Regions from separate parts of the Ferdinandcohnia sp. GQ5 genome, predicted to be linked through region 1. Evidence: predicted binding sites of a transcription regulator. Region 1 holds the regulator's gene; the other holds the start of a gene.

Region 1 (3,435 bases):
TGCATTTAATGCTTCACCAGAAGATGCTCGGGTTGCTAGCTTCTTACCCACCTCATAAACTGGTAGCGTGTTCTCCCAGCCATCAGGAAGTCTACCCTCTATTGCCATTTCTAACTGCTTCCCGAGTTCTGGGTTAGTCTCCTTGTATCGACTGAACATTTGATTCCATTCTTGTTCACTTTGTTCACCATTTCTTTTTACTGTTTCCTCAAAATGAGTATAGACCTCAGTTGGAATGTGAAAATCATTTTCAAACGTCCAGTTATACGCTTCCTTCGTTAATTTTAATTCATCGGCTCCCAATGGTTCACCGTGTGCCTTTGACTTTCCAGCTCGGTTTGGAGAACCATAACCAATTGTCGTTCGAACTTCAATGAGAGCTGGACGTGCTAAATCTCCTTTAGCCTCCTCAATCGCTTTATCAATCGCTTCTACATCATTCCCATCCTCAACACGTAGATATTGCCAGCCATAGGACTTATACCTTTGTTCGATAGATTCTGAAAACGCTTGATTAAGATCACCATCAAGGGAAATATCATTAGAATCATACAAAACAATTAGTCGACCTAATTTTAGATGTCCTGCTAATGATGAAGCCTCACCTGATACACCTTCCATCAGGTCACCATCACCACAAATGGCATATGTATAATGGTTAACAATTTCAATTGAGTCATTATTATAGACACCCGCTAAATGGCGTTCTGCCATCGCCATTCCAACAGCCATAGCAATACCTTGGCCGAGTGGGCCAGTAGTTGCATCGACACCTGCCGTGTGGCCATACTCAGGATGCCCCGGGGTCTTACTGCCCCATTGGCGAAACTGCTTTAAGTCATCAATTGTTAAGTCGTAACCAGATAGGTGTAACATACTGTACAATAATGCAGAGCCGTGTCCCGCAGATAAAACAAATCGATCACGGTTGAACCAATGTGGGTTTTTCGGGTTATGTTTCATATGTCGAGTCCATAAAGCATATGTCATGGGTGCTGCTCCCATTGGCATACCTGGGTGTCCTGAATTTGCCTTTTCAACAGCATCAATAGAAAGTGTTCGAATTGACGCTATCGACAAGTCTGTTAGTGATTGTGTCATAAAAATAAACATCCTTTCAAGAGTTTCTAACGAACTAACATAAAACATAGCAGTTCTTCATTGATAGTATGCACAAAAAAAAAAGAATACATAGAAATCTATGTATTCTTTATTAATGCAATCTTTTCCGCTTACTATTTTTCAGTTTTTCTGGGGTTACATCATTACCCTCTGGATCAACAACTTTTACAGAATGTAATGTATTAGTCATTGAACTTCTAAAAACACGTAGGTACTCTTGTCTAAGCTCTTGCTGTTCTTCTTTTTCTTTATCCGTAAGACCAACTGTCTTCGCTTTTTTTGCAAGAGCATTGATCCGATTGATTTTATCTTTTGAAAGCATAATTATTACTCCTTGTTTATTCTTTTCTAAATCATAGTTCATAGTACTAGATGAAAAGATATTTTACAAGTCATCCACATTACGCATTTAGCTTGCACTAATAATAACCATTCCCATACTTAATAAAACAAATAGTACATAATAGATAAATCCGCCTTGTAATTTCCTTAACATCTTTATTTCACTCCTATAGAATGTTTGTTCGTATTTTATATTTCTATTATAGACCGAACATTTGTTTTGTGTCAACAAAAATTCGAACTTATGTTTGTATAATCTAGTAAAACATGCTATACTCAACTTAAGAAATTCGGTATTTGTCGAATTTACTAGGTCACCTGAACAGTGAGATCGAAGAGAAGATTTAAATACATATATAATATAAGTGCAAGGGGATGAGCGAAGATGACAACGAAGCTTTCTAAAAGACAGCAGGATATATTGAATTACATAAAACAAGAAGTTAAAGAAAAGGGCTACCCACCTTCCGTAAGGGAAATTGGGGAGGCTGTTGGTTTAGCATCAAGTTCAACAGTACACGGACATTTGTCCAGACTAGAAAGCAAAGGCTTGATTCGAAGAGACCCTACTAAACCTCGCGCGATTGAAATTTTACAAGTTGACGAAAATGAAACAATTCCAACTGCAAACGTTGTGAATGTCCCAGTCATAGGTAAGGTTACTGCAGGACAACCAATTACAGCTGTGGAAAATATTGAAGAGTACTTCCCATTACCTGATCGTTTTGCTGCCCATGATGACCAAATTTTTATGCTTGAGATAATGGGAGATAGTATGATCGAAGCGGGGATTCTTGACGGAGACTATGTGATTGTTAGACAACAGCATTCAGCTAACAATGGGGATATTGTTGTTGCAATGACAGAGGAAGATGAAGCGACTGTAAAACGTTTCTTTAAGGAAAAAGATCATATCCGCTTGCAACCGGAAAACTCAATGCTCGAACCGATCATCCTTAAAAACGTAGTCATATTAGGAAAAGTTATTGGCGTATACCGTACAATTCATTAATCTAAAAAAGGAACATTTCTAAATGAAATGTTCCTTTTTTATTAGCAAAAAAACCCTTAACACATCCACGTGTTAAGGGTTCATTTATTAATACATAGTCATGTATTGCTCTCTCTCCCATGGATGAACCTGGGTACGGAACATATCCCATTCGATCTCTTTTGCTTCAATAAAGTGTTCGAACAGATGTCCGCCTAATGCTTTGATTAACACTTCATCCTGCTTAAGCATATCCAATGCAAGAGATAAAGTTGGTGGTAAATCCACAATGCCCGCTTCATTACGCTCTTCTTTATTCATCACATAGATGTTTCTGTCAACAGGTGCTGGTGGTGTCAATTTGTTTTTGATACCATCTAATCCTGCAGCTAATAGTACAGCCATTGCCATATAAGGGTTTGCTGCCGGGTCAACTGAACGCACCTCGACACGTGTGCTTAAACCACGTGAAGCTGGGATACGAACAAGTGGACTTCTATTTTGAGCAGACCAAGCCACATAGCAAGGTGCTTCATAACCAGGTACTAGTCGTTTATATGAGTTTACAGTTGGATTTGTAACAGCTGTAAAATTAGGCGCATGCTTTAAAATACCTGCAATAAAATGTCTAGCATTATCACTTAATTGTAGATCCGCATTAGGATCAAAGAATGCATTTTCCGCGCCTTTGAATAATGATAGGTTACAGTGCATTCCTGAACCCGCTACTCCAAACAATGGTTTTGGCATAAAGGTTGCATGTAAACCATGTTTACGAGCAATTGTTTTTACAACAAGCTTAAAAGTCTGAATTTCATCACACGCTGTTAAAGCATCCTCGTATTTAAAATCAATTTCATGTTGTCCAGGTGCAACCTCATGGTGAGAAGCTTCAATTTCAAATCCCATTTCCTCAAGCTCTAATACGATATCACGGCGGCAGTTTTCACCAAGGTCTGTTGGCGCTAAGTCAAAGTAAC
Region 2 (3,435 bases), on a different contig from region 1:
AATCGTTCCTCAACAAACCACTTTGAGCCATCTCGTCCCATTTTTCAGCTTGCTTATCGCTCATTCCTTCGCGTTCTTCATCGGATAACGGATGATAATCACGGTATCGAGTTTCACCGAGTTTACTATTAATTTTTTCAATGACTTCATTGTACTTATCAACGAATTTAACGATTTTATCGAAGGCATCTTCGGTATTTTGAGAAACTGAAATCGTCTCTTCGCCAGTAGTAACTGCATTGAATTTCAATGTAAGGTCGTTTATTGTATATTCATTTTTAGTTGGCTCAACCGTCAAGACTCCATTATAGGTGAATTTCGCATTGGTACCGCCAGTTTCATTTTTTGTCCAATTACCAGTTACAGGATCCTGATTACCCGCTTTTATTTGTAATGTATTCGCTAAGAAGCTGGCCGTAGTACCGTTGTACCCAATCTCTGCTCCTAAAAATTCGGTATTATCTTCTGTTTTATTAAAATCACCAGTAACTGTACGTTCAAGGACCACCTTATCAGAGGTACTATCATAGAATGCACGTACTCCTAAATCGGAATCTGTAATTTTTTTTAAAACAGTATTTAGTGTATCTTTACTAGGATCAATTTCAAACGTTACAGGTGCTTTTCTTGTGCCATCCTCATTATATGTGACGATTGTAAAATCACTAAAATCATTACCGCCTGCAAAGGATTGTGTATTTAATGCCTTATTGGGGTCAATTTTTGTACCTGCGGCAGAAATACCAGTTTGACTAACTCGTGTTGCGGCTGTTGCTAGCCGGTCAACTTTAATTTTATAATTCCCATTCGATGCTGTAGTATTTGCAGTTGCTGTAACAGCGCTTGGATTCGAACTAGTTGCTGTTTTCGTTTGATAAGTTCGTTGTAATGTCATATCGAACGCCAGCGTATCCAGTTCTGCCAACAATTTATTCATATCGCGATATTGATCACGTTGCCACTCATAGATTTGTTTTTGTTGATTGAGCTTGTTTAAAGGAATACGCTCAGCCTTCATTAAATCAGTAACAATCTGATCAATATCCATTCCACTTGCCAATCCACCAATTCTCATATTCATGGGGGCTCACCACCTTTAAATCTTTTTATCTACCACAAAACCAAGAAATTCAGTCATTGCAGCATAAATATCTAGTATTTTCTTAGAAGGGATTTCACGTACCACCTCATGTGTATCATTGTTCACAATTGTCACATAGTATTCGTTTAATTGCTCGTGAAGCTCAAACTTCAAGGAAGTATTATTTGGTTCTAAAAATTTATTAAGGCTATCAATGACCTGTTGGACATTATCTTTTGAGTTTATTTGGGACGAAAGGGCTGGTTCCGTGTCACTCAGGGTAGTCCCTTTGAATTCAGATTCATATGACTTATTAGATTGAGAATAGTCTGTGTTGAAGTTCATCGTTGTACTAGAAGAGATTTTATCGATCGACATTTAATTTCCTCCTAAACGAACGGGCCTTTATTAGTTATATCGGTATGATAAAAAAAATATTAAGCTAACTTCATTATGTTCTACATTATTTTAATTTACCTCTTATACAAGGAACGTACGTTTGGTATAATATGTACAGGGAGGGGATACGATGGATTTTTACAATCTTACAGATATTCAACAAAATGTACTAATTGGAAGTATTATTGGAGATGGTGAAATAACAAAGTTGTATAAAGGCTCCAGAAGTAAAAATAATAGTTACCGTGAACATTTTGGTATCAAACAAATAGACTATCGAAAATGGAAGATGTCATATATTCCTGATTTATTGTACATCACACCTAAGAGCAATACATTAAGGTCAAAATCACTGCCTCTATTTACTGAATTATATCCACATTTCTACAATCCTTCTGGAGAAAAAGTTATACCAATTGAATTATTATCTAAGTGTACACTTTTACACTTTTTAGCTATTATTTACATGGACGATGGAACTCTCTCAATTACCTCAAGAATAAACCACAATAAAAAGATTATATATTTAACTCCAAATGTTTTTCTGTATTTGCAAAACTTTCAACTTAACCAATTACAAATACTTAATAACCATATTGAAAAAACCTTTCAAATAAAATTTGCAATTAACAAACGCAGAGATGGATATGGGCACATCTTAAGGCTCACTTCAACAGACAATACATACAATTTTCTAAAAAGAATATCCCCAATCACCGCTACTTGCCAAAGTATGTACTATAAAACTAATTGGGAGTGGCGGCTTCAACAAGAAACAGAAATCTATCAAAAAAAATATCCAGGTTATAAAGTTCTTTCCTCCAATAGTGATAGAAATAAGAATTATACAGAAACTGAAATTCAAAAAATAGTTCAATTGAAATTGAATGGAGAAAAAGACAGGGTTATAGCAGAATGTTTAAATAGATCTTATTGGTCAATAGTTTACAAATTAAAAGAATTAAGAAAAGATGGCCGCCTTTAATGGTAGCCATCTTTAATGAAAATATATTAACGAAGAAGTTGTAAAACTCCTTGTGGTTGTTGGTTCGCTTGCTTTGCGACTGTATCTTTCGATGACAGAATAGACTATATCTTCATCCATAATCTTTATGGAGCTGGGCACTTCGAACAGCATTTGCTGCCCTACGAGATTCATAGCCATAGCTCTCGCCTTAGACCGTTTTCCCTAGTCGTTGAACCTTCTCCAGAGTTTCCTCACAGGAGCTTGGCTGCTGATTATCCATTGTTTCATCCTCATCATTTTCTAACCTTTTCGCTGACCGTTTCCAGTTACGTTGTGGTTGATGAAGCTTTAGGAAGTTCCAGCAATTCACCCAGTTATCCTCTAGCTTGTTACCAAGCTAGACGCCCTTCAATCATTATCTCAAGAGTTGTAATACTCCTTGAGGCATTTGATTAGATTGAGCCAACATTGCTTGTGCTGCTTGAGAAAGAATAGAATTCTTAGTTTGGTTCATCATTTCTTTCGCCATCGTGCGAACATTTGCTTTCACAAATGACTAGACTATATCTTCACCCTCTATAGGGGTCGGGCACTTCGGATTCACAATGCTGATGACCATTGCTTCACCTATGGATTTCATCATCATAGCTGCATTTCGCCTTAGATGGTCTATCCTAGTCGTTGAACCTTCTCCACTCTTTCGAGACAGGAGCTTGGCTGCTGATTGCCCAATCTTTTCTTTTTTCAGACCATCACGCTTGTTGTTTCCAACTACGTTGTGGTTAGAAAAGCTCTAAGGGTTTTCCAGCAATTCACCCGATCATAATCACTAGCCGTTACCAGCTAGGACGACTGTACTTGTTACTGCCCCTTAAGCAGCTAAAGTATAATCAACGTCACGGATACGAGATTCCGCAGCAGTTAAGTTTTCAGAAGATGTGTTCAAGTTATTAATTGAATGCTCAAGACGGTTTTGGAAAGCACCTAG

Evidence for each region. Region 1 encodes LexA, which represses DNA repair genes until DNA is damaged. Its sites were predicted from a motif close to CGAACATATGTTCG; they were not measured.
Region 2: AC6CHV_RS06875 (DNA endonuclease) is a predicted target of LexA. The motif match lies at 1,570-1,583, and genes of this name have one in related genera.

What each region holds. Positions count from the first base shown of each region.
Region 1 covers NZ_JCAXEW010000001.1:32,921-36,355, reverse strand. The annotation lists gene tkt (transketolase) at 1-1,101, opposite strand, end outside; gene AC6CHV_RS00160 (DUF896 domain-containing protein) at 1,214-1,444, opposite strand; gene lexA (transcriptional repressor LexA) at 1,850-2,476, shown strand; gene glnA (type I glutamate--ammonia ligase) at 2,564-3,435, opposite strand, start outside.
Region 2 covers NZ_JCAXEW010000004.1:190,845-194,279, forward strand. The annotation lists gene AC6CHV_RS06865 (flagellar hook-associated protein 2) at 1-1,081, opposite strand, end outside; gene flaG (flagellar protein FlaG) at 1,097-1,459, opposite strand; gene AC6CHV_RS06875 (DNA endonuclease) at 1,611-2,465, shown strand; gene AC6CHV_RS06880 (hypothetical protein) at 2,656-2,817, opposite strand; partial or broken gene AC6CHV_RS06885 (flagellin) at 2,863-2,976, opposite strand; gene AC6CHV_RS06890 (flagellin N-terminal helical domain-containing protein) at 3,319-3,435, opposite strand, start outside.